3 regions of the Bradyrhizobium sp. 155 genome follow, and region 3 is predicted to be linked to each of the others. Evidence: predicted binding sites of a transcription regulator. Region 3 holds the regulator's gene; each other region holds the start of a gene.
What was found. Region 3 encodes PhoB, which activates phosphate uptake and scavenging genes when phosphate is short. Its sites were predicted from a motif close to TGTCATNNANCTGTCAT; they were not measured.

Region 1 (9,712 bases), 3.0 Mb from region 3:
CAACGCGCCGCCGACCATGGTGCAGGCCGGCGTCTATGCGGGCGTGCGTCACTATTTCAAGGCACTGGAAGCGCTCGGCGGCAACCCGCATGACGGCGTCAAGGTCGTCGAGAAGATGAAGTCGATGCCGACGGAAGACGATCTGTTCGGCAAGGGCGAGATCCAGCCCAACGGCCGCACCATCCACAATGCCTATCTGTTCGAGGTGAAGAAGCCCTCCGAGTCCAAGGGACCGTGGGACTTCTACAAGCTGGTCGGCACGGTGCCGGGCGACCAGGCCTTCACGCCGCTGTCCGAGAGCAAGTGCGCGCTCTTGAAGAAGTAAGCTAACCGCCCGCAGGCCATCAGGCCTGCGGGCGACTTTCAGGGAACGCCGAAGGGACCAGGTGCGGGATCGATGCAGGCTCTTTACGCTCAGCTACTGGTAGGACTGATCAACGGCTCGTTCTACGCGCTGCTCAGTCTCGGGCTTGCCGTGATCTTCGGCATGCTCAACATCATCAATTTCGCCCATGGCGCGCTCTACATGATGGGCGCGTTCGTCGCCTACTTCCTGCTGAACCTCGGCGGCATCAACTACTGGTGGGCGTTGCTGCTTGCGCCTGTTATCGTCGGCATCTTCGGCATGATCCTGGAACGGACCATGCTGCAATGGCTGACCGGGCTGGATCATCTCTACGGCCTGCTGCTGACCTTCGGCATTGCGCTAATCGTGCAGGGCGTGTTTCAGAACTACTTCGGCTCCTCCGGCCTGCCTTACGCCATTCCGGACCAGCTCAAGGGCGGCATGAATCTCGGCTTCATGTTCCTGCCGGTCTATCGCGGCTGGGTCGTCATCTTCTCGCTGGTGGTCTGCATCGCGACCTGGTTCCTGATCGAGAAGACGCGGCTCGGCGCCTATTTGCGCGCCGCCACCGAAAACCCGACGCTCGTGCGCGCCTTCGGCGTCAACGTGCCGCGCATGATCACGCTGACCTACGGCCTCGGTGTCGGCCTTGCAGCACTCGCCGGCGTGCTGTCGGCGCCGATCAACCAGGTGCGGCCGTTGATGGGCGCCGACCTCATCATCGTGGTGTTCGCGGTGGTCGTGATCGGCGGCATGGGATCGATCATGGGCTCCATCATCACCGGCTTCGCGCTCGGTGTGATCGAAGGCCTGACCAAATATTTCTACCCCGAGGCCTCCAACACCGTCGTGTTCGTGCTGATGGTGCTGGTGCTCTTGGTGAAGCCAACGGGATTGACGGGAAGGGCGGCCTGATATGACAGCCTTGACGGACGACACGCTGCCGGTAACCCCGCGCGCGATCCGCGACGAGATGATCGTGTTCGTGGTGATGGCGCTGCTGCTGGCTTCGGTGCCATTCACGGGGGTCTACCCGTTCTTCGTGATGCAGGCGCTGTGCTTCGCGCTGCTCGCCTGCGCCTTCAACCTGCTGATCGGCTACGGCGGTTTACTGTCCTTCGGCCATGCGATGTTCCTGGGCACGGCCGGCTATTGCAGCGCGCATGCGCTGAAAGTATGGGCGCTGCCGCCGGAACTCGGCATCCTCGTCGGGGTCGCCGGTGCCTTCGTGCTCTCGCTCATCACGGGCTATATCTCGATCCGCCGCCAGGGCATCTATTTCTCGATGATCACGCTGGCGCTGTCGCAGCTCTTGTACTTCATCTACCTCCAGGCGCCGTTCACCCATGGCGAAGACGGTATCCAGGGCATTCCGCAGGGACGCATGTTCGGCGTCTTCGATCTGACCAAGCCCACCGTGCTCTACTACGTGGTGCTGGTCGGTTTCCTCGCCGGCTTCCTGCTGATCTTCCGCATCATCAACTCGCCGTTCGGCGAAGTCCTCAAGGCGATCCGCGAGAACGAGCCGCGCGCGATCTCGCTGGGTTACCGCACCGATCAGTACAAGTTCCTGGCTTTCGTCCTGTCGGGCACGCTGGCCGGCTTTGCCGGTGCGCTGAAAGTCTTCGTGGCGCAGAATGCCTCGCTCACCGACGTGCACTGGTCGATGTCGGGCGAAGTCGTGCTGATGACGCTGGTCGGCGGACTCGGAACCGTCTTCGGTCCCGTGGTCGGTGCCTTCGTGATCATCGCCATGCAGCAATATCTGGCGGGGTTCGGCCAATGGGTGACCGTGATCCAGGGCTCGATCTTCGTGATCTGCGTGCTCACCTTCCGCCGTGGCGTCATCGGCGAAATCGCGCATTACTTCCGGCGGTCGCTGTAAGTCGTTGATATAATAGAAGATGTGTTGACGCGCGAAAGCGGTGGATGATCCGGCTCCACGGGCGTGAGGTGGCACGCGCGTGGATCGAAAATGGTCTATGACAGTTTCATGACGGCCCGCTTGGGCCAGGCCATCATCCAACCGGTAGTCTCTCTCCCATGATGCGATTGTTTCGCGCTTTCCTGCCGAAGGAAGAACGGTTCTTCGACCTGTTCGACCGCCACGCCCAGACCGTGATCCAGGGCTCGATCGCGCTCCAGAGCATGCTCAACGGGGGCGAGGAGACGCCGGTCTATTGCCAGCGCGTCAACCAGTTCGAGAACGATGCCGACAACATCACCCGTGAGGTGCTGACCGCGGTGCGCCGCACCTTCATCACCCCGTTCGACCGCGGCGACATCAAGAACCTGATCACCTCGATGGACGACGCCATCGACCAGATGCAGCAGACCGCAAAGGCCGTGATGCTGTTCGAGGTCCGCAGCTTCGAGCCGCCGATGCGGGAGATCGGCGGGCTTCTGATCGAATGCGCCAATCTGGTCGGCCGCGCGCTGCCGCTGATGCAGAAGATCGGTCAGAACGTGGCCATGCTGACCGCGATCACGGAAGAGCTTGGCAAGCTGGAAGGCCGCGTCGACGATCTCCATGATATCGGGCTGAAGGAACTGTTCCTCAAGCATCGCGGCGGCAACGCGATGGATTTCATCGTCGGCGCAGAGATCTACGACCATCTCGAGAAAGTCGCCGACCGCTTCGACGACGTCGCGAACGAGATCAACAGCATCGTCATCGAGCAAGTTTAGGGCAGGGGCCACGCCGTGGATGTTGCGTTGGGTCTTCCCGTCCTTGTCGGATTGATCGCCGTCGCGCTGCTGTTCGACTTCCTGAACGGCCTGCACGACGCCGCCAATTCGATCGCGACCATCGTCTCGACCCGCGTGCTGCGGCCGCAATACGCGGTGTTCTGGGCCGCGTTCTTCAACTTCGTCGCCTTCATGGTGTTCGGGCTGCACGTTGCCCAGACTATCGGCACCGGCATCATCGATCCCGCGATCGTGGATGCTCAGGTGATCTTCGCCGCGCTGGTCGGCGCCATCGTCTGGAACCTGGTGACATGGGCGCTCGGCATCCCATCGTCCTCGTCTCATGCATTGATCGGCGGCTTGTTTGGTGCCGGCGTGGCCAAAGCCGGCCTTTCAGCGGCGGTCTGGAGCGGGTTGTCCAAGACGGTGATCGCCATCGTGCTGTCTCCGCTGGTCGGCTTCCTGCTCGCGATGGTGCTGGTCGCGATCGTCTCCTGGGCCTCGGTGCGCTCCACGCCCTTTGCCGTGGATCGCGCCTTCCGCATCCTGCAATTCGCCTCCGCCTCGCTCTATTCGCTCGGCCATGGTGGTAACGACGCTCAGAAGACCATGGGCATCATCGCCGTGCTGCTCTATTCGCAGGGCCAGCTCGGCGGCGAATTCTTCGTACCCTTCTGGGTGGTGCTCTCGTGCCAGGCCGCGATGGCGATGGGGACGCTGATGGGCGGCTGGCGCATCGTCCGCACCATGGGCCTGCGCATCACCAGGCTGACCCCGATGCAGGGCTTTTGCGCCGAGACCGGCGGTGCCGCGACCCTGTTCATGGCGACCTTTCTCGGTGTTCCGGTCTCGACCACCCACACCATCACCGGCGCCATCGTCGGCGTCGGCGCGGCCCGCCGCCTCTCGGCGGTGCGCTGGAACGTCGCCAGCTCGATCGTCTATGCCTGGGTGATCACGATGCCGGCCTCGGCCATCGTCGCCGCGCTGAGCTGGTGGGCGGTCAAGATCTTCGTCAGGTAACCAGCTTCAGTCCGACAATGCCGGCGACGATCAGCCCGATGCTGGCGAGGCGGAACGCGGTGGCCGGCTCGCCGAACAGGACGATGCCGAGCGTCGCGGTGCCGACCGCACCGATGCCGGTCCAGACCGCATAAGCGGTTCCAATCGGCAGCGATTTGAGAGCGAGCCCGAGCAGGATGATGCTGCCGGCCATGGCGCCGAGCGTGAGGATTGACGGAACGAGCCTGGTGAACCCCTCGGTATATTTGAGGCCGATGGCCCAGGAGATCTCCAGCAGACCGGCGACGAACAGGATGCTCCAGGCCATGACGACCCTCCATTCAAGGCAGGGTCGTCCCCGCGACTGGTGTGCTGATAGCAAGGGAAGGCCGTCCCTCCCAACCCAAGCCCGATATGGGGCTGGCCGGAAGCCTCCGCAATCACCAGATCAGGCTTGATCAGGCTCATTTTCCCTGCCAAACGCTGCCGCAATGTCCGACATCGCCACCACAGCCGAATCGACGGCCCGTTCCTCGCTTGCCGCTGAAGTGTCGCGGCGGCGTACCTTTGCGATCATCTCGCATCCGGACGCCGGCAAGACCACGCTGACCGAAAAGCTGCTGCTGTTCGGTGGCGCCATCAATCTGGCCGGCCAGGTCAAGGCCAAGGGCGAGCGGCGCAACACGCGTTCGGACTGGATGAAGATCGAGCGCGAGCGCGGCATCTCGGTCGTGACCTCGGTCATGACCTTCGAGTTCGAGGGCCTCGTGTTCAACCTGCTGGACACGCCGGGCCACGAGGACTTTTCGGAAGACACCTATCGCACGCTCACGGCGGTCGATTCCGCCGTCATGGTGATCGACGCCGCCAAGGGCATCGAGGCGCGCACCCGAAAGCTGTTCGAGGTGTGTCGTCTTCGGGATATCCCGATCATCACCTTCATCAACAAGATGGACCGCGAGAGCCGCGACGTCTTCGAGCTTCTCGACGAGATCGAGAAGACGCTGGCGCTCGATACCACGCCGATGACCTGGCCTGTCGGCCGCGGCCGCGAGTTCCTCGGCACCTATGACGTCGTCAATGGCGGCGTGCGCCTGCTCGAAGGCGGTGGCGCCAAAACTGGCGCGGCGCAGCAGATCGAGATCGCCGAGCTCGCCAAGCTCAATGCCAATCTCGACGTGTCGGCGGTCAAGGACGAGCTCGAACTCGTCACCGCGGCTTCAAAACCGTTCGAGCTCGAAGCGTTTCGCGAGGGTCATCTGACGCCGGTTTATTTCGGCAGCGCGCTGCGCAATTTCGGCGTCGGTGACCTGCTGCAAGGACTCGGCAAGTTCGCGCCCGAGCCGCGCGCGCAGGAGAGCGACCAGCGCAAGGTCGAAGCCACCGACCCGCGCATGAGCGCCTTCGTGTTCAAGATCCAGGCCAACATGGATCCCAACCACCGCGACCGCATCGCTTTCGCCCGCCTCTGCTCCGGCAAGCTGAGCCGCGGCATGAAGGCGAAGCTCGTGCGCACCGGCAAGAGCATGCCGCTGTCCAGCCCGCAATTCTTCTTCGCGCAGGACCGTTCGGTTGCGGACGAGGCTTATGCCGGCGACGTCGTCGGCATTCCCAATCACGGCACGCTGCGCATCGGCGACACGCTGACCGACGGTGAGGATTTCAACTTCGTGGGCGTGCCGAGCTTTGCGCCGGAAATCGTCCGCCGCGTGCGTCTCACCGATGCCATGAAAGCGAAGAAGCTGAAGGAAGCGCTTCAGCAGATGTCGGAAGAGGGCGTGGTGCAGGTATTCCGCCCGCGCGACGGCGCACCGGCGTTGGTTGGCGTCGTTGGCGCACTCCAGCTCGACGTGCTGAAGGCCCGGCTGGATGCGGAATATTCCCTCCCAGTCGAATTCGAGGTCAGCGAGTTCCAGCTCGCGCGCTGGGTCTCTTCGGACGACCGCAAGAAGCTCGATACCTTCATCGCTGCCAACACCTCCAGCATCGCCGACGATGTCGACGGGGATCCCGTCTATCTGGCGCGGAACGAGTTCTATCTCGGCTACACAAGGGAACGTGCCGAGGGCATCGAGTTCACCAACGTCAAGGACGTCAAGAAGAAGGGCTAGGGCGTAGCTCCGTCCGCTCCTCACCCTCCGCTGTCATGCCCCGGCTTGACCGGGGCATCCAGTACGCCGCGGCTTCCCGGCTCAATCACAGACGTCCCGGAGTACTGGGTCGCCCGGTCAAGCCGGGCGACGACACCGAGGTTGAACGCGAGCACGTGAACGCCGGCGATCTTGACGTTGTCGGAGGTAATGCCACGTTTTACTCTTGCGGTATTGTGAGATCGCATGATGTGGCGCGGCATCCTTGTTTTTCTCCTGCTGGCGATCTCGATCGTTGCCGCCGACGCGCGGCCGCGACAGATCAACCCAATTCCGTTTTCGCACGAGCCATGCAGTGTGCTCGACGGCCGGCCCTGCACGCCGTCCTATTGCAGCCCGCTTGAGCCTGGTCCCTGTATTCCCGAGATCGACTATCCCTATGGGCAGAACCTCCAGCTCACGATCCAAAGCGTGCCAGCGGACGCCGATCGCGCCAAATATCAGAAGCCCGATCACGATCTCGATACGATCGGCGATCTCTTCGCCGAGCTGCGCACCTGCTGGTCACCGCCATCGGACAATGCGCGCGCGGGCATGCAGATCGCCGTGCGTTTCAGCTTCAACAAATCGGGCGGCCTGATCGGCCCGCCGCGCCTGACCTATGCGACCGCAGGCGTCCCCGCCGAGACGAGAACCTCCTACCTCAATGCGATCAATTCATCGTTGAACGCCTGCCTGCCGCTGAAATTCACCGGCGGCCTTGGCGGTGCCATCGCCGGGCGGCCGATCGCGATCCGGTATGTCGACAATCGCGAGATCGGCAAGTAGCGCATCAGTTGCGACCGGCGGCCAATCGATGATACGCCATGGGCTGAGGCGCTGGTTGAGGGGAGAATCTCGTGGGTCTGCTGGTTATGATCCTGGGGCTTGCGCTGTTTTTTGCGGCGCATGTGTTCACGACGAAACGCGATGCACGCGCGCAGGCCATCGCGAGACTGGGCGAGGGGACCTACAAGATCCTCTATTCGCTTGCCTCGCTTGCGGGGCTCGCACTGATCATCTGGGGCTTCGCGCATTATCGCGCGACGGGCTGGATCGACGTCTGGTATCCGCCGAAAGCGCTGAAGCACATCACGCTCGCACTGATGCTGCCCGCGGTCATCCTGGTGGTTGCGTCCTATCTGCGCGGCCGCATTTACGCGACACTGAAGCATCCGATGCTGGCCGGCATCAAGCTGTGGGCGGCGGCGCATCTTCTGGCCAATGGCGATCTCGGCTCCATCATCCTGTTCGGGTCCTTTCTGGGCTGGGCGGTGTATGACCGCATCACGCTGAAGCGTCGCACCGATGGCGGCGGTCCGCCGATTCCGGTCGGCGGCGTCACCAACGATCTGATCGCGGTCGTGGTTGGAATCGTCGCTTATCTGGCGCTGGCTTTTGCGTTCCATCCCGTCGTCATCGGCGTTCCCGTGATGGGCGGCTAGCCGATCAGCACAAGACAGGACCGCATGCCCGTGCGCGGAAGGTAACGAAAGTAACAAGCCAAGGGCAATCCGATGGACTGGTCGCATTCTCAGATCCCGCCAATGCGGTTCGAGGCGCGCTTCGGCGATCGGGTGGTACCGGCATTTTGCGATCGGCCGTCGAGCCTGTGGGCGATGATTGCGGACGCCTGCGCCCGCAATCCCGACGGCGAAGCGCTGATCTCAGGCGATGTCCGGCTGAGCTGGCGGCAGGCCGTTGAGCAGGCTGCGCGGATCGCGGCGGGATTTCGCAAGCTCGGATTGCAGCGCGGCGATCGTGTCGCGATCCTGCTCGGCAACCGCGTCGAATTCCCGCTGCTGCTGTTTGCTGCCGCGCATGAGGGGCTTGTCACGGTGCTGCTCAGCACGCGGCAGCAGAAGCCGGAAATCGCCTATGTGCTCGCCGACTGCGGCGCCAAGATCCTGATCCACGAGGCGGCACTTGCGGAGCGGCTGCCGGACGCACTGGACGTGCCCGATGTGATCGACCGCATCGCCATCGACCACGATCCGGCTCTGTCGGATTTCGCGGTGCTCGTCGACAACGCCCCGGCCGCGGCGCCGGTCGAGACGAGCGAGGAGGACACCGCGATGATCCTCTACACCTCGGGCACGACAGGCAAGCCGAAGGGCGCGATGCTGGCCCATTGCAACATCGTCCATTCCTCGATGATCTTCATGTCCTGCCTGCAATTGACGGCGGCCGACCGTTCGATCGCGGCAGTGCCGCTCGGCCATGTCACCGGCGTGGTCGCCAACATCACGACGATGATCTGCTGCGGTGGCGCGTTGATCATCATGCCGGAGTTCAAAGCCGGCGAATATCTCAAGCTCGCCGCGCGCGAGCGCGTCACCTACACGGTGATGGTGCCGGCGATGTACAATCTGTGCCTGCTCCAGCCCGATATCGAGAGCTACGATCTGTCGAGCTGGCGCATCGGCGGCTTTGGCGGCGCACCGATGCCGGTTGCCACCATCGAGAAGCTCAAGGCGATCATTCCCGGCCTCGCGCTGGCGAATTGCTACGGTGCGACCGAGACCACGTCGCCGTCCACGATCATGCCGGGCGAGTTGACGGAAAGCCATATCGACAGCGTCGGACTGCCGTGTCCGGGTGCACGCATCCTGGCGATGGACGCGGACGGGCGTGAGCTGCCGCCTGGGGAAATCGGCGAGCTCTGGATCCAGAGTGCCTCCGTCATCAAGGGCTATTGGAACAATCCGAAAGCCACGGCCGAAAGCTTCACCAGCGGGTTCTGGCATTCCGGCGATCTCGGCTCGGTCGACGCGGAGGGATTTGTCCGGGTGTTCGACCGGCAGAAGGACATGATCAACCGCGGCGGCCTGAAGATCTATTCGGCCGAGGTCGAGTCCGTGCTGGCCGGCCACCCGGCCGTGGTTGAGAGCGCGATCGTCGCCAAGACGTGCCCGGTGCTGGGCGAACGCGTCCACGCCGTGGTGGTGGCGCGTGCGCCGGTGGACAGCGAGGCCTTGCGCGCCTGGTGCGCGGAGCGGCTGTCGGACTACAAGGTCCCGGAAACCATGGTGATCACCACGGAGCCCTTGCCGCGCAATGCCAATGGCAAGGTGCTGAAGCGGCAGCTGCGGGAGCTGTTGGGAACCTGACCCGGGGAGGCGTCTCTCCGGGCTGTCCCGGGTGGTTAACGCCTTGATCGGGCTCGCTTTGCCTTGCCACCGCCATATCGTTAGGGTACCCCGCCGCCACGTGGGGACGGGATTCCTGACGCGAACGCTTTGGCGCGCGCACCCGGACGGGCATGGGATTAGCATAAGTGTCTGAATTATTTGACGAAGTCGATGAGGAAGTACGTCGCGAACAGCTCAAGAAGCTGTGGGATAAGTATTCGATTTTGTTCATCGCCCTGATGGTGCTGATCGTCGCCGCCGTGGGTGGCTGGCGCGGTTACCAATATCTTGAAGCCAAGAAGGCTGCCGAGGCCGGTGCTGCCTTCGAGAAGGCCGCTGAGCTGTCCGAGCAGGACAAGCATGCGGAGGCCGAGGCGGCCTTCACCGAGCTCGCAGCCAAGGCTCCATCGGGCTAT
Region 2 (9,712 bases), 380 kb from region 3:
GGGGTTGGCGGCGATGCGCTGCTCGTCCTGGGCCCGCGTGCCGTAAACGAAGGTTTCGGCGCCGACGCGCTCGATCGCTTCCACGGTGAGCGGAAGGGCGACGCCGCCGGCCGGGCTCTGGTCGGTGATGACGAAATCCTCCGGGCGAATGCCGAGGATGCCGGCGTCGGTGCTGCCGAGCTGCGACTTGATCTCGTCGGCGCGAATCGACATCAGATTCATCGGTGGCGCGCCGATGAAGGAGGCGACGAAAGTCGTCGCCGGCTTCTCGTAGATCGCCAAGGGATTGCCGACCTGCTCGACCTGGCCGCCATTCATCACCACGAGAATGTCGGCGAGCGTCATCGCCTCGAGCTGGTCGTGGGTGACGTAGATCGACGTGGTGTTGAGCCGGCGCTGCAATTTGCGGATCTCGACCCGCATCGCGATGCGGAGTTTGGCGTCAAGATTGGAGAGCGGCTCGTCGAACAGAAACACCTTCGGCTGGCGCACGATGGCGCGGCCCATGGCGACGCGCTGGCGCTGGCCGCCGGAGAGCTGGCGCGGCTTGCGCTCCAGCATCGAGGTGAGCTCGAGCACGCGGGCGGCTTCGTCGACGCGGGTCTTGACCTCGGCCTCCTTCATGCCGCGGTTGCGCAGGCCGTAAGCCATGTTGTTGAACACGCTCATATGCGGATAGAGCGCGTAGTTCTGGAACACCATCGCGATGTCGCGGTCGGCGGGCTCGATCTGGTTGACGATGCGGCCGCCGATGTCGATCTCGCCGCCGGTGACGGTTTCGAGGCCTGCGACCATGCGCAGCAATGTCGACTTGCCGCAGCCGGAGGGCCCGACCAGCACGCAGAACTGGCCGTCGCCGACATCGACGTTGACGCCCTTGATGGCCTCGAAGCCGCCGGGATAGGTTTTGCGGACGTTGCGCAGGGTGACGTTAGCCATGGGATTTACTTTTCCGTCTCCACGAGTCCGCGCACGAACAGTTTCTGCATCACGACGACGACGAACACCGGCGGCAGCATCGCGAGCACGGCCGTCGCCATCACGATCGGCCATTCGGTCAGCGCGTCGGTGGTGGTGATCATCTTGCGGATGCCGACCTGGATGGTCTGCATGTCGTCGCGGGTGGTGATCAGCAGCGGCCAGAGATATTGATTCCAGCCGAGGATGAAGAGGATCACGAACAGCGCCGCCATGTTGGTGCGCGACAGCGGCAGCAGCGTATCCCAGAAGAAGCGCAGGGGACCGGCGCCGTCGATGCGCGAGGCCTCCAGCAGCTCGTCCGGCACCGTCATGAAGAACTGGCGAAACAGCAGCGTCGCGGTGGCGGAGGCGATCAGCGGCAGTGACAGGCCCGCATAGCTGTCGAGCATGTGCAGATCGGCGACGATCTTGTAGGTCGGATAGATGCGCACCTCGACCGGCAGCATCAGCGTGATGAAGATGATCCAGAAGATCGGCATCCGGAAGGGAAAGCGGAAATAGACGATCGCGTAGGCCGAGATGATCGAGATCGCGATCTTGCCGACCGCGATCAGCAGCGCCATCACCAGCGAGTTCAGCATCATGTTGCCGACGGGCTCGCGGGTCGATCCGCTCGTGCCGACGAAAATGGTCTGGTAGTAGACCTCGAAGAAATGGCCGCCCGGCAGCAGCGACATTTGCCCGTTGGCGATCAGCGCGTTGTCCTGGGTCGAGGCGACGAACGCGATGTAGACGGGGAAGGCGACGACCGCGATCCCGATCCAGAGGATGATGTGGGCGATGTTGCGCCGGAAGCCCTCTTCCTCGACCATCAGTAGGTCACCTTGCGTTCGACGAACCGGAACTGGATTCCGGTGAGCACGATGACCATGACCATCAGGATCACCGACTGCGCCGCCGAGCTGCCGAGATTGCCGCCGAGCAGGCCGTCGGAATAGACCTTGTAGACCAGCGTGACCGTCGACGTTCCGGGGCCGCCGCGGGTCATCGTGTCGATGATGCCGAACGTGTCGAAGAAGGCGTAGACGATGTTGACCACCAGCAGGAAGAAGATGGTCGGCGACAGCAACGGGAAGGTCACGGTCCAGAACCGCCGCATCGGACGGGCGCCGTCGATCGCGGCGGCCTCGAACACGCTCTTTGGGATCGCTTGCAGGCCGGCGAGGAAGAACAGGAAATTATAGGAGATCTGCTTCCACGCGGCGGCGAGGATGATCAGCGCCGCGGCCTGGTCGCCGTCGAGCAGCGGATTCCAGTCGACGCCCATATTGCGCAGATAGCGCGAGAGCACGCCGAGCGAGGGATGCAGCATGAAGATCCAGAGCACGCCGACCACGGGCGGTGCCACCGCATAGGGCCAGATCAGGAGCGTGCGGTAGAGCATCGAGCCACGCAGCGGCTTGTCCGCCATCACGGCGAGCAGCAGCGCAAAGGACAGCGACGAGACGGCGATGGCGAACGAGAACAAGAAGGTCCGGACGATCGCCTCGAAATAGGCTGCGTCCTTGAACAGCTCGACGTAATTCTCGAACCAGACAAAGGTGGTCGACAGACCGAACGCATCCTGGAGCAGGAAGGACTGGATCACCGCCTGCAGGGCCGGCCAATAGAAGAAAATCAGGACGATCGCGAGCTGCGGCGCAACCAGCGCGTACGGTAACAGTCTTGACTGGAAGATGGCTTGCTTTTGCATGATGCCAGCAGAGCGGCAGGCCGGGTCGCGGCCTGCCGCTCATTGCCTCACTTGACGGCGGTCTTTTCGAACTGCCGCAGCATCGTGTTGCCGCGCTCGACGGCGGCATCGAGCGCCTGCTTGGCGGTCTTCTTGCCGGCCAGCGCTTGCTCAATCTCTTCCGACCAGACGTCACGCAGCTGCACCATGTTGCCGAGGCGCAGACCGCGCGAATTCTCGGTCGGCTCCTTGTTGGTCAGCTCGAGCAGCGGGGTCTCGAGATAGGGCTGATCCTTGTAGAAGCCTTCTTCCTTCGCCTTGGCGTAGGCCGCCTTGGTGATCGGCAGGTAGCCGGAGGCCTTGTGGATGTAGACCTGGCGATCGGTGTCGGAGAGGAAGGTCAGGAATTTCGCGACGCCCTTGTATTCCTCGGCCGACTTGCCGCCCATCACCCACAGCGAAGCGCCGCCGATGATCGAGTTCTGCGGTGCGCCCTTGACGTCGGGATAATACGGCATCGGCACGGCGGTGAAGTTGAACTTGGCCTGCGCCTTGACGTTGCCGAAGAAGGCCGACGAGGTCAGGTAGATCGGGCACTCGCCCGAAGTGAAGCGGCCTTCGCCGGTGTTGGTGCGGCCGGCGTAGTCATAGGTCTTGGTCTTCTGCAGCTCGACCAGGGTTTCGAGATGCTTGACCTGAAGCGGTCCGTTGAACTCGAGCACGGTGTCGAAGCCGTCGAGGCCGTTGGCCTTGCTGGCGAGCGGCACGTTGTGCCACGCCGAGAGCTGCTCGAGATTGACCCAGGTGATCCAGGAGCCCGAGAAGCCGCAGGTGTCATGACCGGCAGCCTTCAGCTTCTTGGCGGCCTCGAACGTTTCGGGCCAGGTCTTCGGGATCTCTACGTTCGCCTTCTTCAGCTCGTCGAGGTTCACCCACATCACGGTCGAGGACGAGTTGAAAGGGAAGGACAGCATCTCGCCCTTCGACGTCGAATAATAACCGGTGATGGCGGGCAGGTAGATCTTGGGGTCGAACTTCTCGCCGGCGTCGGCCATCAGCTTGTAGACGGGCTTCACGGCGCCGGTCGCGGCCATCATGGTCGCGGTGCCGACTTCGAACACCTGCATGATGTGCGGGGCGTTGCCGGCGCGGAACGCCGCGATGCCGGCGTTCATCGTATCGGGATAGTTGCCCTTGTAGGTCGGGATCACCTTGTAGTCGCTCTGCGACGCGTTGAAGTCGGTGGCGAGCTTGACGATGACGTCGTTGTTGGCGCCGGTCATCGCGTGCCACCACTGGATTTCGGTCACGGCCAAGGCCGGCGAGGCCGATAGTCCAACCGTGAGTGCAATAGCGGCAGCCGCTCCAAAATGTCGAAGAGCCATCAAGTAAACCTCCCTTGGGCCGTCAAAAATGATCGCTTGCGCTAGCAGCGCCATATGACGTTCACATGACTGTGTAAGCGGCCGAAACGAAAGCGGCAAGCGCTGGAAAAGGGAAGCCGTCAAATAGGCGAATGCCGCGCGCGCAGCGTCCTCCGTTCGCGGTGCACAGAGCGCCCGCACCGCACTGCGGCATTGCCGTGGGATGTGGAAGGCGAGGGCGCTAGCGCTTGCGCTCGGGGCCGCAGACAGTGCCCTGCTCGACCATCGCGTCGATCTCGGACCTGGAGTAGCCGAATTCGCCCAGGACCTCGGCGGCGTGCTCGCTGAATTTCGGCGGCAGGCGCCGCAGGCTCGGCTTGCTGCGGTCGAGCCGGATCGGCGACGCCACGCCCTTGTACCAATCCTTCTCGATAATATCGCCGCGCGCGATCGTGTGCGGGTTGGTCAATGCCTGGTCGATCTTCTGCACGGGGCCGGCGGGCAGGCCCGCGGCGAGCAGGCGATTGCACAGCGGCTCGGCCTCGTGCTGGCTGAACACGGCGGCAAGCTCGGCCCGCAGCGCCTCGCGATTGCCGATGCGATCCTTGTTGCGCGCAAAGCGCGGATCGGTGCCGAGCTCGGGCTTGCCGATCTCCTTGGCGAGCTTGCGGAAGGTGCCGTCATTGCCGACGCCGATGAAGATGTCGTCGGTCTTGGTCGGGAAGATCGCATAGGGCACGAGGTTGGGATGCTCGTTGCCGGTGAGCGACGGCGGCTTGCCATGCATGAAATAATTCGCGGTGTGCGGATGCATGATGGCGAGACCGGTCTCGTACAGCGTGGTCTCCAGGAACTGGCCCTGGCCCGAGCGCTGCCGCTCCGACAGCGCCATCAAGATGCCGATCGCCGCATAGAGGCCGGTGCCGATGTCGACCAGCGGCACGCCGATCCGCATCGGTCCGCTCTCGGGCGAGCCGGTCGCCGCGATCATGCCGGTCATGGCCTGGATGATGGCGTCATAGCCGGGATTGCCGCCGCGCGGGCCGTCGGCGCCGAAGCCGCAGATCCGGCAATGCACGAGGCGCGGAAATTTCTCGCGTAACACCTCGTTGCCGATGCCCCATTTCTCCAGCGTGCCCGGCTTGAAGTTCTCGATCAGGACGTCGGCGCTCTCCAGCATCTTGAGCAGCACGGTCCGGCCGCCCTCGGAGGCGAGGTCGAGGCCGATCGAGCGCTTGTTGCGGTTGATGCCGATGAAATAGGCCGCGTCTTCCTCGTGGAAGGGAGGGCCCCAGTCGCGTACCTCGTCGCCTGCGGGCGGCTCGACCTTGATCACGTCGGCGCCATGGTCGGCGAGGATCTGGGTGCAATAGGGGCCGCCGAGCACGCGCGTCAGATCGATGACGCGCAGGCCGCTCATTGCACCCATGGCAGCTCCAGAACTGGCGGCTTCAGTCATGCCTTCGCGTCCCCTGTGTCGGTATTGATCACAGGCCTAACGAGGTTCGTCCGAGCCGGCAATGGCTTCGCGCGTAGGGCGTCATGCAGGCCGCTCGCCGCAATCCCGCGGGATGGCAAATCAAGGGAGGCGGCCGGCCCGAGGGGTATCTCGGGCCAGCCGCTTCAGCTAACCGATCAGACGACCGTCAGACGGACGTCGACATTGCCGCGCGTCGCGTTGGAATACGGGCACACCTGGTGCGCCTTCTCGACCAGCGCCTCGGCTTCCGCGCGGGCGAGGCCCGGCAGCGAGACGGCAAGGTCGATGTCGAGACCGAAGCCGCCGGCCGCGCGCGGGCCGATGCCGACGGTCGAGGTCACGGAGGCGTCGGCCGGAACCTTGGGGCCGCCCTGCGAGGACACGAACTTCATCGCGCCGATGAAGCAGGCGGCATAGCCCGCAGCAAACAGCTGCTCGGGATTGTTGCCGGCGCCGCCTCCGCCGCCGAGCTCCTTCGGCGTGGTGAGCTTGACGTCGAGCGCGCCGTCGAGGGTCGCGGCATGGCCGTCGCGGCCGCCGGTGGCCTTTGCGCTGGTCTTGTAGAGGACGTTCACTGACATTTTTGTCTCCCTGTGTTTTCGGGGTGGGGGCGCCATCTTTATCGCAGGCAATTAGATTGCGCGCAATTGAAATTATAGCGTCTCACATTTAATTGTTCGCAATTGAATGTAGCGACGGCCGGCCCCAGAATGGAGCAAGTCCTGTGAGATTCTCGATGCCCCGGAAACATTCGGCAGCGGACGCGCCGCTGCGCCTCGACAACCAGATCTGCTTCGCGGTCTATTCCGCCGCGCATGCGTTCAACCGCGTCTACAAGCCGCTGCTGGACCGGCTCGGCCTGACCTATCCGCAATATCTGGTGATGCTGGTGCTGTGGGAGCGCGACGACGTGCCGGTCAAGAGCATCGGCGAAAAGCTGCACCTGGATTCGGGCACGCTGACACCGCTGCTCAAGCGGCTCGAGGCGGCCCACCTCGTCAAGCGCACGCGCTCGAGCGAGGACGAGCGTCAGGTGCTGATCGCGTTGACGCCGCAGGGCCAGGCCTTGAAGGACAAGGCGCGGGCCGTGCCGCAATCGATTCTGGCGGCATCGGACTGCTCGGTCTCGGAGCTTGTCGCGATGAAGGACGAGATTGTGGCGTTGCGCGATCGGTTGAATGCGGTGATCGGGGAGTAGGGTTAGAGGTGCGCTCTTAGGACAGCCGCTTCTTTGTGAAGGCTCGGCCGGAGTGAGACTTCAGGTAGGCTTCAAAAGCGAGCGCTTTGTGCTTGTCAGGGAAGGCGCAGTACCAGATCAGCTTCCAAGGCTTGAACTTGGCAGTGTGGGTGGATTTGCCAGCATTGTGCTCTGGAAACCGGCGCTTCAGATCTTCCGTAGCCCCAACGTATTCCTGCTCGGGAAATTCGATGCTGCGGAGGATGTAGACGTACCACATTGACGATTATCGCCCGGGCAGCCGCTGCGTGGGAGTCTCACCAGTCCGTCTTCGCCCTTCGGGCTTCGCCGGACACCACGCTTCGCCCTTCGAGCTCCGCGCGGCTGCGCCACGCGTAGCCCGAAGGGCGAAGCGTGGTGGAGCCAGGCGGGATCGAACCGCCGACCTCTTGCATGCCATGCAAGCGCTCTCCCAGCTGAGCTATGGCCCCTTAACCGTCCGACGCGCCTTGGGCGACGCGTCGGGAAAGACCCAGAACCACAGTTCTGGAATTATCTCAAGTCTCTTCGTCACCGCCGACATCACCAATGATGTCGGTGACGTCCTCATCGCCTTCTTCGTCGTCGGCGATAAAGGTCGAATCATCGTCGTCATCGTCCTCGATAGTTTCATCGACTTCGATGTCGTCCTCGGATTCGGGCACGACGGCCTTGACCTTGCCGGTGTTCTCCTCGGCATCGGCCTCCTCGAGCGAGACCTCCTCGACCTCCGCCGGCTCTGGCGTGGCGTCGGCGGCAGCGGCTGCGTGACGGGCTTCGGCACCGCGGGGTGCGCGAGCCGGCGCGATGGGCGCGATCGGCACGACTTCACCGGTATAGGGCGAGATCACCGGATTCTTGTTGAGGTCATAGAACTTTTTGCCCGTGGTCGGGCAAATACGTTTAGTTCCGAGTTCGGACTTGGCCACGGCAGAGGAATCCTGGAAATGTCTGAAAAGCGGTGCTTCACTTGGCTAGTTGGCGGCCCGCTGTCAATAGCGCATTGCGGGAGAACGACATGCCCGTGACGGCGGGGAGACCATGTGGTACCTGCCCCGCGAGTCCCACAGGGACGTTTCGGGCCTACCCAAGGACACAAACTTGACCGATTCCGACAAGCCGACGCCGCTCCAGTCGCGCGCCAGCGGTCCCCTGACCGGGAAAGTAAGGGTGCCCGGAGACAAGTCGATCTCCCACCGTGCCCTCATCCTCGGCGCGCTCGCGGTCGGAGAGACGCGGATTTCGGGCCTCCTGGAGGGCGAGGACGTCCTTAACACCGCCAAATCCATGCAGGCGCTCGGCGCCGGGGTCGAGCGTACCGGAGATTTCGCCTGGAAGGTGAACGGCGTGGGTGTCGCAGGCTTCGCGGAGCCCAAAGCGCCGCTGGATTTCGGCAACTCCGGCACCGGCTGCCGGCTCGTCATGGGCGCCGTCGCCGGCTGTCCGATCTCCGCGGTTTTCGACGGCGATGCCTCACTGCGCAGCCGGCCCATGCGCCGGATCCTGGATCCCCTGGAAAAGATGGGCGCGAAGGTCGTCTCCGGCGGCGCGGGCGGCCGTCTGCCGCTGACCGTCCAGGGTGCGCGCGATCCGCTGCCGATCACCTACAAGACGCCTGTGGCCTCGGCCCAGATCAAATCCGCCGTGCTGCTCGCGGGCCTGGCCGCGCCGGGCGCCACGACCGTCATCGAGACCGAGGCCAGTCGCGACCACACCGAACTGATGCTCAAGCATTTCGGCGCCGAGATCACCTCAGTGCAAGAAGGTCAGCACGGCCGCCGTATCACGCTCGTGGGGCAGCCGGAGCTGCATGGCGCCAATGTCGTCGTGCCCGCCGATCCCTCGTCGGCGGCGTTCCCTATCGTTGCTGCGCTGATCGTCGAAGGCTCCGAAATCGTCCTGTCCGACGTCATGACCAATCCGCTGCGCACCGGTCTTTTCACCACGCTGCGCGAAATGGGTGCCTCGATCGAGGAAAGCGAAGTTCGTGGCGACGCTGGCGAGCCGATGGCAAAGCTGCGGGTACGCGCCTCGAAATTGCGCGGTGTCGAGGTGCCGCCGGAGCGTGCACCGTCGATGATCGACGAATATCTGGTGCTGGCGGTGGCGGCCGCCTTTGCCGAGGGCACGACCATCATGCGCGGCCTCCAGGAGCTGCGCGTGAAGGAATCCGACCGTTTGGAGGCCACCGCCGCCATGCTCCGCGTCAACGGTGTCAAGGTCGAGGTCTGCGGCGACGATTTGATCGTCGAAGGCCGCGGCCACGTTCCCGGCGGCGGCGTGGCGGCCACCCACATGGATCATCGCATCGCGATGTCCGCGCTGGTGATGGGCTGCGCCTCCGATCAGCCGGTAACCGTCGATGACACCGCCTTCATCGCCACCAGTTTTCCGGATTTCATCCCGATGATGCGTTCGCTTGGGGCCGATTTTTCATGATCATTGCCATCGACGGGCCCGCGGCGTCGGGCAAGGGCACCCTCGGCAAGCGCCTTGCCCACCATTACGGCTACCGTCACCTTGATACCGGCGTAATCTATCGCGCGGTGGCCTATTCCCTGATGCAGTCCGGTCATGATCTCCGGGACGAGGCGGCGGCGGTCGCTGCGGCGCTGGAACTCGATCCCGAAAAGTTCGGCAATCCCGCCCTGAAGACCCAGAAGGCCGGCGAGGGCGCCTCGATCGTCTCGGCGATCCCCAAGGTGCGCGAGGCCCTCATCAACTTTCAGCGGCAATTCGCCGCCGATCCGCCCGGCGCCGTGCTCGATGGGCGCGATATTGGAACCGTGATCTGCCCCCATGCCGACGTGAAGATCTTCGTCGTCGCCGACCCCAAGGTCCGTGCCCGCCGCCGGACCATGGAGGCCAAGGCGCGGGGCGAGGAGGCGGACGAGGCGGCCGTGCTCGCCGATATCATCCAGCGCGACGAGCGCGACAAGAACCGGGCGATCGCCCCCCTGAAGCCGGCTCCGGATGCTTACTTGCTAGATAACTCCCAA
Region 3 (9,712 bases):
GGCGGCTTCGGCATCCGTGCCGAGCATGATCGGCGCGCCGGTCGCCTTGATGAAGTCGCGCATCGCCTTTTTCGGCGCGAGTTCCGGAGGCGTCGCGACATTGAGCTGGAACTTGAAGCGCTCGGCGGCGTGCGCCCAGGAGGCGAGCACGTTGTTGTCGTCGCCGGTCCAGGCCACGGTCTTGCCCTCGATCGGGCCGCGATGTTCCTCGTAGGTCATGAGGTCCGCCATCACCTGGCAGGGATGCGAGCGGCGCGTCAGGCCGTTGATGACGGGCACGGTGGCGTTCGCTGCAAGCTCCAGCAGGGCATCGTGATTGAGGATGCGGATCATGATGGCGTCGACATAGCGCGACAGCACGCGCGCGGTGTCGGCGATGGTCTCGCCGCGGCCGAGCTGCATTTCGGCGCCGGTGAGCATGATGGGCTCGCCGCCGAGCTGGCGCATGGCGACGTCGAAAGACACCCGCGTCCGCGTCGAGGGGCGCTCGAAGATCATCGCCAGGGTCTTGCCTTCGAGCGGCCTGACCGGCTGATGCGCCTTCTGCTTCGCCTTCATCGCGGAGGACGCAGCGAGCATGCGCTTGAGCTCCGACAGCGGCAGCTCGTTGATATCGAGGAAGTGCTTCGGTGTTTTATCGGGCGACTTGCTCATCAGCTTGCCGCCCGCTTGTTGCCGGACAACGCGGTGCAGGCGCGCTCGAGCCGCCCGACGCTGTCCTCGATCTCGGCTTCGGTGACGATCAAAGGCGGCAGGAAACGCACGACATTGTCGCCGGCACCGACGGTGAGCAGCTTTTGGTCGCGCAAGGCTGCAACGAGATCGCCGGAGGGCACCACGGCCTTGATGCCGATCAGGAGGCCCTCGCCGCGCACTTCGCTGACGACATCGCCGTGACGGTCGATCACGGAGGCGAGCTTCTGCTTGAGCAGCAGCGACATCCTCTGCACGTGGTCGAAGAAGCCGGGCTTGAGCATGACGTCGAGCACGGCGTTCGCAGCCGCGATCGCGAGCGGATTGCCCCCGAAGGTCGAGCCGTGCGAGCCCGGCGTCATGCCGGACGCCGCTTCGGCGGTCGCAAGGCAGGCGCCGATCGGGAAGCCGCCGCCGAGCGCCTTGGCCAGCGACATCACGTCGGGTTCGACGCCAAGGCGGCGGTACGCGAACAGATCGCCGGTGCGGCCCATGCCGGTCTGCACCTCGTCGAAGGCGAGCAACAGACCCTTCTCGTCGCAGAGCTGGCGCAACGCCCTCAGGAAGGCGGGCGTTGCCGAACGCACACCGCCCTCGCCCTGGATCGGCTCGATCAGGATGCCGGCGGTCTGCGGACCGATTGCCTTTTTCACGGCATCGAGATCGCCATGCGCAACCTGGTCGAAGCCCTCCATCGGAGGGCCGAAACCTTCGAGATATTTTGCCGATCCCGTTGCGGCCAGCGTCGCCAGCGTGCGGCCATGGAAGGCGCCTTCGAAGGTGATCATGCGATAGCGGTCGGGATGACCCTTTGCGGCGTGATAACGGCGCACGACCTTGATCACGCATTCCAGCGCTTCGGCGCCGGAATTGCAGAAGAACACGAAATCCGCGAAACTTTCATTGCACAGGCGCGCGGCGAGCTTTTCGCCGTCCGGGCTCTGGAACAGATTCGACATGTGCCAGAGCTTGGTGGCCTGCTCCTGCAACGCCGCGACCAGCGCCGGATGGGCATGGCCGAGCGCATTCACCGCCACCCCGGAGGTGAAATCGAGATAGCGCTCGCCATTGGTCGCGATCAGCCAGCAGCCTTCGCCACGCTCGAAACCAAGGTCGGACCTGGCGAAAACGGGGAGCAAATGCGGCGCTGCGCTGTTAGTCATGATGGTCACTTGAATGTTGCGGACGGAGTGAGCGTGCATTGCGCAACGCACCATCGACCGGCCCGGAAAACGAAACGTGCCGCCTCTTGAGGGCGGCACGTGCGACTATCTTAGGCCTGGTGAAACGGGTGTCAATGCCGCCCGGAAAGCCTCGCGAAACGCTGAATCCGTAGTCTTGCGGTGCCGATTTTGCGGGATTTGGCCACGGAACATGTGGAAGCGAGTCGGCGGACTCTTGCGCGGGAGTCACGCCATATTGTAGCGTTTGGATTGTCAGATACGACATCTCGTGCAGTGGTTCTGATCTTTAAGTCCTTATGTACCGGCGTAAACGTTCGGGCGTTCAAGACGCGCCCGGCGAGCCTTAAGGGATTCTGGCGGCACGGGTTTTTGAAGGCTTAGGCATTCGCTGCGAGGCCCCAGGATGGCTGGCGCGCAGCGAGGGAAAGGGTGCAATGACGGTTTTGACCTGGTCCGATGATCGCGTCGAGCAGCTGAAAAAGCTCTGGGAGGCCGGACTTTCGGCCAGCCAGATCGCGGCGGAGCTCGGCAATGTGACCCGCAATGCCGTGATCGGCAAAGTGCACAGGCTCGGCCTTTCGGGCCGCGCCAAGAGCCCATCATCGGCAGCGCCGCGGCCGCGCAAGGCGCGCCCCGCGCAGCACATGATGCGGGTGAGCCGCCCGATCTCGCGCGGCAACACCGCGCTGGCGCAGGCCTTCGAGGTCGAGGCTGAGCCGGATCCGGTCACCTACGACAACGTGGTGCCGATGAGCCAGCGGCTGTCGCTGCTGGAATTGAACGAGGCGACCTGCCACTGGCCGGTCGGCGATCCCTCGAGCCCGGACTTCTTCTTCTGCGGTGGAAGGGCGCTGTCCGGACTGCCCTATTGCGCCCAGCACTCGCGCGTTGCGTACCAGCCCGCGTCGGATCGGCGCCGCGCACCGGTAAAGCCGGGTCCCCGTTAGTCGTCACGCGAAGACAGTTCAACAATTTCAGTGTCGTCCCGGCCTAGTGCGCAATTGCGCACGGGGGGCCGGGACCCATACTCCGAGCACGCAATAATCGTGCGGAAGGGGTCACTCCGAGTCTTCGCCAAACCACGTTCGGTGGTTATGGGTCCCGGATCAGCGCTCGCTTCGCTCGCTTGTCCGGGACGACGGCTGAGAATGCAGGGACAGCTCGCCAACAAACAAGCCTGCAACCCTACACCTGCTCCGCCTTCGCGAAGCGATCATCCAGCGCGTAGCCGGCGCCGCGGACGGTGCGGATCGGGTCCTGCTCGCGGCCGAGATTGAGCAGCTTGCGCAGGCGGCCGATATGCACGTCGACGGTGCGCTCGTCGATATAGATGTCGCGGCCCCAGACGCTGTCGAGCAGCTGCTCGCGCGAGAACACCCGTCCCGGATGCTCCAGGAAGAACTCCAGCAGGCGATATTCGGTCGGACCGAGATCGATCGGCCGGCCCGAGCGCGCCACGCGGCGCTTGTCACGGTCGAGCTCGATGTCGCCAAAAGCAAGGACGGTGGCGAGGCGCTCCGGGCTCGCGCGCCGCAGCAGGCCTTTCACGCGCGCCAGCAGCTCCGGCACCGAGAACGGCTTGACGATGTAATCGTCGGCGCCGGTCGCAAGACCCCGCACCCGCTCGCTCTCCTCGCCGCGCGCGGTGAGCATGATGATCGGGAGCTGCTTGGTCTCGGGACGGGTGCGAAGCCGCCGGCACAATTCGATGCCTGACAGGCCCGGCAGCATCCAGTCGAGCACGATCAGATCGGGGATGTGCTCCTTGAGGCGGGTGTCGGCGTCGTCGCCGCGCATCACCGTCTCGACGTCATAGCCGTCGCCTTCGAGGTTGTAGCGGAGAAGCTCGGTCAGGGCTTCCTCGTCCTCAACCACCATAATGCGTGCGCCCATCGGGTCGTCGCTCCTTAAGTCTTCAGGTGTTCGGTACCGTGTTGGCAAAGGTCGTCATGTCGCCCTTCGGCCGCTTGTCGGTGATCGCCTGGCCCTCGATCATGTAGAACACGGTCTCGGCGATATTGGTGGCGTGGTCGCCGATCCGCTCGATGTTCTTGGCGCAGAACATCAGATGGATGCAGAACGAGATATTGCGCGGATCCTCCATCATGTACGTGAGGAGTTCGCGGAACAGCGAGGTGCAGATGGCGTCGACTTCCTCGTCGCCCTTCCACACCGCCATCGCCGCCGGCAAATCATGCGCGGCATAGGCGTCCAGCACCGACTTGACCTGCTGCTGCACGAGGTCGGTCATGTGCTCGAGGCCGCGGAACAGCTTGAGCGGATGGAAGTCCGTCTCCAGCGCCGCGACGCGCTTGCCCATGTTCTTGGCGAGGTCGCCGATGCGCTCGAGATCGGTCGCGACGCGCATGGCGCCGACGATCTCGCGCAGATCGACCGCCATCGGCTGGCGGCGGGCGATGGTGAGCACCGCACGCTCCTCGATGCGCTTCTGCAGCGCGTCGAGCTCGGTGTCGATGGCGACGACGCGCTGGCCGAGCGGGACGTCGCGGCGGATCAGCGCGTCGACGGACTCGACGATCATGCGCTCGGCGATGCCGCCCATCTCGGCGACCAGGCGAGTGAGTTCCTGGAGGTCGGTGTCGAAAGCCTTTGCGGTATGTTCAGAACCCATGTCGCGTCTCCTAGCCGAACCGGCCGGTGATGTAATCCTGCGTGCGCCGATCTGACGGCGACGTGAAGATCTTGCTGGTGTCGTCGAACTCTATCAGCTCGCCGAGATACATGAAGGCGGTCTTGTCGGAGACGCGCGCCGCCTGTTGCATGTTGTGGGTGACGATAGCGATCGTGTAATCCTCGGACAGCTCCTGGATCAGCTCCTCGACCTTGGCGGTCGAGATCGGGTCGAGCGCCGAACAGGGTTCGTCGAACAGGATCACCTCGGGCCGCACCGCGACGGTGCGGGCGATGCAGAGGCGCTGCTGCTGGCCGCCGGAGAGCGACAGGCCGGAGGCGTTGAGCTTGTCCTTGACCTCGTTCCACAGCGCGCCGCCGCGCAGCGCCTTCTCGACGCGGCCGTCCATCTCGGACTTCGAGATCTTCTCATAGAGACGGATGCCGAACGCGATGTTCTCGTAGATCGTCATCGGGAACGGCGTCGGCTTCTGGAACACCATGCCGACGCGGGCGCGCAGCAAATTGAGGTCCAGCCTGGGGTCGAGAATGTTGGTCTGATCGAGCATGAGCTGACCGGTGGCGCGCTGGCCGGGATAGAGGTCGTACATCCGGTTGAAGATGCGCAGCAGGGTCGACTTGCCGCAGCCCGACGGACCGATGAACGCCGTAACGCGGTTGGCGCCGAGCGTCAGGTTGATGTTCTTCAGCGCATGGTGCTCGCCGTAATAGAAGTCCAGGTTACGCACGGTCACCTTGGGGGGCGCCTCGGGCAGCACCGCCGCGTGCGGCAGTCCACCGGACGCGCTCATCGACACGGAAAGATCACTCATTTTGCGGTCCTCTCGGCGCCAAGGATGCGCGCGAAAATATTAAGGGCAAGAACGGTCAGGGTGATGAGCAGCGCCCCGCTCCAGGCCAACTGCTTCCAATAGGCATAGGGGCTCTGCACGAAGTTGTTGATGGTCACAGGCAGGTTCGCCATCGTCTTGTTCAGGCCGAGGCTGAAGAACTGGTTCGATAGCGCGGTGAACAGCAGCGGCGCGGTTTCACCGGCGACGCGAGCGGTCGCGAGCAGCACGCCGGTGATGAGACCCGATCGGGCAGCACGATAAGCGATCCGCTTGATCACCAGCGAACGCGGCAGGCCGAGCGCCGAGGCCGCCTCGCGCAACGCGTTCGGCACCAGCAGCAGCATGTCCTCGGTCGTGCGCAGCACCACCGGGATCACGATGACCGCGAGGGCGAGCGAGCCTGCGATCGCCGAGAAGCCGCGCATCGGCACCACCACGGCGCCGTAGATGAACAGGCCGATGATGATCGAGGGCGCCGAGAGCAGGATGTCGTTGATGAAGCGGATCACCGAGGTCAGCCGGTCATTGCGGCCGTATTCGGCGAGATAGGTGCCGGCGAACATACCGAGCGGCGCGCCGATGCCGACGCCGATCACGGTCATGATCAGCGAGCCGACGATGGCGTTGAGCAGACCGCCCTCGTTCGATCCCGGTGGCGGCGTGTTCTCGGTGAACAGCTGGACATTGAGTCCCGCCAGCCCGTTGTAGAGCAGCGTGATCAGGATCAGCGCGAGCCAGGTGACGCCGAAGGCGGTTGCGGCGATGCAGAGCCCGCGGACGACGATGTCCTTGCGGCGTCGGCGTGAATAGATCGGATTCATGGCGCTAATTCCCCGCCTTCTTTTCCAGCCGCATCAGCATCAGCCGCGCCGCTGCGAGCACGAAGAAGGTCAGAACGAACAGCAGGAGGCCGAGCAGGATCAGGCCGGATTGGTGCAGGCCGTCGCTCTCGGCGAACTCGGATGCGATCGCCGCCGAGATCGTGGTGCCCGGCGCAAAGATCGATGACGAGATCCGGAACGAGTTGCCGATGATGAAGGTCACCGCCATGGTCTCGCCGAGCGCGCGGCCCAGCGCCAGCATGATGCCGCCGATGACGCCGACCCGGGTGTAGGGGATCACCACGCTGCGGACGACTTCCCATGTGGTGCAGCCGACGCCGTAGGCGGCTTCCTTCAGGACCGGAGGCACCGTCTTGAACACGTCGACCGAGATCGAGGTGATGAAGGGCAGCACCATGATGGCAAGGATCAGCGCGGCATTGAACAGGCTGAGATAGGACGGGGGACCTGCGAAGATCGCGCCCAGCACGGGAACGCCGTCGAAGATCTTGATCATGAAGGGCTGGAACGTGTTGGCCAGGAACGGACCCAACACGAAGAAGCCCCACATGCCGTAGATGATCGAGGGAATACCGGCGAGCAGCTCGATTGCCATGCCGATCGGGCGGCGCAGCCATTGCGGGCAGAGCTCGGTGAGGAAGATCGCAATGCCGAGACCCACGGGAATGGCGATCAGCATCGCGATGAAGGAGGTGACGAGCGTGCCGTACATCGGCCCGAGCGCGCCGAGCACCGGCGGATCTGCGGAGGGCGCCCAGCGCTGCGTCCACAGGAAGGAGACGCCGTATTCTTTCATCGCCGGGAAAGCGCCGACGATCAGCGAAATGATGATGCCGCCGAGGATCAGAAGCACCGAGATCGCGGAGAGCCGCGTAATCCAGTAGAAGGTAACGTCGCCGAGCTTGAACGCGCTCAAGGCCTTGGCGCGGTCATACGGTCCGGCGTCGTCGATTACATCGCTCTGAACGGCCATCTCTGCCACGCCGATCCCCTGTACCAAATAGTATACGTTTTTTGTTGGTCCGTGCCCCGGATGCAGCGCAGCGCATCCGGGGCACGAGCGTCGCGAACCTAGCTCTTGATGTCGGCAGCCCAGGTCTTCTCGATCAGCTGAACGACCGGATCCGGCATCGGGATGTAGTCGAGCTCTTCAGCCGCCTTGCCGCCGCTCTTGAAGGCCCAGCGGAAGAACTTGATGGCTTCCTGCGAGGCCGCCTTGTCGGTGGCGTCCTTGTGCATGAGGATGAAGGTCGCCGCCGTGATCGGCCAGGATTTCTCGCCGGGCTGGTCGGTCAGGATGACGTAGTAGCCGGGAGCCTTGGCCCAGTCGGCGTTGGAGGCGGCCGCCTGGAAGGCTTCGACGGTGGGCTGCACAGGCTTGCCGGCCTTGTTGATGAGACCGGTGTAGGTCAGCTTGTTCTGCTTGGCATAGGCGTACTCGACATAGCCAATCGAGTTCTTGGTCTGGCTGATGTTGCCGGACACGCCTTCATTGCCCTTGGCGCCGACGCCGACCGGCCACTCGACCGCGGTACCCTCACCGACCTTGCTCTTCCAATCCGCGCTGGCCTTGGCGAGGTAGTTGGTGAAGTTGAAGGTGGTGCCCGAACCGTCCGAACGGCGGACCACGGTGATGGCCTCCGAGGGCAGCTTCACGTTCGGGTTGAGCTTCTTGATCGCGGCGTCGTCCCATTTGGTGATCTTGCCGAGATAGATGCTGGCCAGCGTCTCGCCGTCGAACACCAGTTCACCGGGCTTCACCCCCTCGATGTTGACGACGGGCACGATGGCACCCATCACCATCGGCCACTGGACGAGGCCGTCCTTCTCGAGCTGCTCGGCCTTGAGCGGCGCATCGCTGGCGCCGAAGGTCACGGTCTTGGCCTGGATCTGCTTAATGCCGCCGCCGGAGCCGATCGACTGGTAGTTCAGACCGTTGCCGGTCTCCTTCTTGTAGGCGTCGGCCCATTTGGAATAGATCGGGAACGGGAACGTCGCGCCGGCTCCGGTGATGTCGGCAGCAAAGGCCGCCGTCGTCGATGCGGCGACAATGCCAGCAGCGACGAGTGTTTTGAGGAAATTCATGCTGGTCTCCATACAGGGGAGCGAAGCGCCATCCGCGCCCGATCGCGCTCCCCGTGCCGCCCCTTTAGGAGCGGACAGCTGAGCTTTTACGAAGGTTTGGTGACAGTCGGATGACAGTGTTAAGCAGCTGAAATCGCTGGAATTTAGCTCAGAGCCGCAGGCTTGCCCTGGGGAAAACAGGCGGTGAAAGTGGCGCCCTGTTTGGGCACGCTTTCGATCAAAAGCCGGCCGCGATGACGGTTAAGAATATGTTTCACCAGCGACAATCCCAGGCCGGTGCCGCCCTGCGAGCGGCTGTCGCCGACATCGACCCGGTAGAAGCGCTCGGTCAGCCGCGGCAGGTGCTCCGGCGCGATGCCGGGGCCGAAATCCCGGACCAGCACCCGGATTTCCTGAGTTCCATCAGGGGCCGCGCCTGATATCAGCGACACGATAATGCGTCCACCGGAGGCGCCGTATTTGAGCGCGTTCTCGATCAAATTCTCGAACAGGCGGAGCAACTCCTCGCGGTCCCCCGCGATCAGCACCGGGGTCTCGGGCAGCTGGGTCTCGACCTCGACCTGGCGTTCCCGCGCCAGCGGCTCGAGCCCATCGGCGACCTGCAAGATGATCGGCAGCAGGTCGACCAGGGTGTCGGGCCGCACATGGGCCGACAGCTCCACCCGCGACAGCGACAAGAGATCGTCGATCAGGCGCGCCATCCGGGTGGCTTGGTTGTGCATGATGCCGAGGAAGCGCTCGCGCGCCTTGGGATCGTCCTTGGCCTGGCCCTGGAGCGTGTCGATGAAGCCGGACAGCGCGGCCAGCGGCGTGCGCAGCTCGTGGCTGGCATTGGCGACGAAATCGGCCCGCATTTCCTCGACCCGGCGCAGCGGCGTCTGGTCGTGAAAGGTCATCAGCATGCATTTGTCGGCGCCGCCAAAGGTGGTCGGCACCGGCACCGGCGTGATGGTCAGCTCCATCCAGCGATCGACCGGGACATGGTCGAGATAGGTCGCGCGCCGCGGCTCGGTGGTCGCGATCGACTCGCGCAGCGCCGTGATGATCTCGGGCGAGCGCAGCGCGAACTGGGCGAGCTCATTCCGGCGCAGTGCCGGCGCGAGCTGGGCGGCTGCGGCGTTGAGATGGATGACGCGGCCGGCGCGGTCGAGCAGCACCGCGGGATCGGGCATGCCGGCGACCACTGCGGCGACCGCCGCGCTCTCGACCGGGTTGACGCGGCGGGTCTCTTCGCGCGAGGCGGCGGTATCGTGCAGGCGCCACGGGATCAGCGCTGCGGCCGCGATGCAGAGGAACACCGCAATCGCATGCAGCGCCGATAATTCCCCCAGCGAGACCACCACGGATAGCGCGAGCGCCGCGGCGATCAGGATGACGGTCGAGTGCCGCAGCCGGTCGGACCAGGGCGGGGAGGAGGGAGAAG

Region 1: a site for PhoB is predicted at 2,329-2,345, ahead of IVA93_RS21365 (DUF47 domain-containing protein). Genes of this name have one in related genera too.
Region 2: a site for PhoB is predicted at 4,093-4,109, ahead of ugpB (sn-glycerol-3-phosphate ABC transporter substrate-binding protein UgpB). Genes of this name have one in related genera too.

What each region holds. Positions count from the first base shown of each region.
Region 1 covers NZ_CP064704.1:4,355,865-4,365,576, reverse strand. Annotated here, with positions in the region: gene IVA93_RS21380 (ABC transporter substrate-binding protein) at 1-325, shown strand, start outside; gene IVA93_RS21375 (branched-chain amino acid ABC transporter permease) at 398-1,261, shown strand; gene IVA93_RS21370 (branched-chain amino acid ABC transporter permease) at 1,263-2,231, shown strand; gene IVA93_RS21365 (DUF47 domain-containing protein) at 2,390-3,034, shown strand; gene IVA93_RS21360 (inorganic phosphate transporter) at 3,050-4,057, shown strand; gene sugE (quaternary ammonium compound efflux SMR transporter SugE) at 4,050-4,364, opposite strand; gene IVA93_RS21350 (peptide chain release factor 3) at 4,528-6,147, shown strand; gene IVA93_RS21345 (hypothetical protein) at 6,168-6,389, opposite strand; gene IVA93_RS21340 (UCP034077 family protein) at 6,376-6,954, shown strand; gene IVA93_RS21335 (NnrU family protein) at 7,026-7,610, shown strand; gene IVA93_RS21330 (class I adenylate-forming enzyme family protein) at 7,683-9,275, shown strand; gene IVA93_RS21325 (tetratricopeptide repeat protein) at 9,443-9,712, shown strand, end outside.
Region 2 covers NZ_CP064704.1:7,757,618-7,767,329, reverse strand. Annotated here, with positions in the region: gene IVA93_RS36770 (sn-glycerol-3-phosphate import ATP-binding protein UgpC) at 1-939, opposite strand, end outside; gene ugpE (sn-glycerol-3-phosphate ABC transporter permease UgpE) at 945-1,793, opposite strand; gene ugpA (sn-glycerol-3-phosphate ABC transporter permease UgpA) at 1,793-2,674, opposite strand; gene ugpB (sn-glycerol-3-phosphate ABC transporter substrate-binding protein UgpB) at 2,722-4,038, opposite strand; gene IVA93_RS36750 (CaiB/BaiF CoA transferase family protein) at 4,259-5,476, opposite strand; gene IVA93_RS36745 (organic hydroperoxide resistance protein) at 5,653-6,078, opposite strand; gene IVA93_RS36740 (MarR family winged helix-turn-helix transcriptional regulator) at 6,234-6,695, shown strand; gene IVA93_RS36735 (GIY-YIG nuclease family protein) at 6,712-6,954, opposite strand; tRNA gene IVA93_RS36730 (tRNA-Ala) at 7,090-7,165, opposite strand; gene IVA93_RS36725 (TIGR02300 family protein) at 7,232-7,642, opposite strand; gene aroA (3-phosphoshikimate 1-carboxyvinyltransferase) at 7,755-9,152, shown strand; gene cmk ((d)CMP kinase) at 9,149-9,712, shown strand, end outside.
Region 3 covers NZ_CP064704.1:7,375,121-7,384,832, forward strand. Annotated here, with positions in the region: gene argF (ornithine carbamoyltransferase) at 1-654, opposite strand, end outside; gene IVA93_RS35055 (aspartate aminotransferase family protein) at 654-1,856, opposite strand; gene IVA93_RS35060 (GcrA family cell cycle regulator) at 2,312-2,824, shown strand; gene phoB (phosphate regulon transcriptional regulator PhoB) at 3,063-3,770, opposite strand; gene phoU (phosphate signaling complex protein PhoU) at 3,793-4,509, opposite strand; gene pstB (phosphate ABC transporter ATP-binding protein PstB) at 4,520-5,341, opposite strand; gene pstA (phosphate ABC transporter permease PstA) at 5,338-6,183, opposite strand; gene pstC (phosphate ABC transporter permease subunit PstC) at 6,188-7,177, opposite strand; gene pstS (phosphate ABC transporter substrate-binding protein PstS) at 7,276-8,289, opposite strand; gene IVA93_RS35095 (ATP-binding protein) at 8,433-9,712, opposite strand, start outside.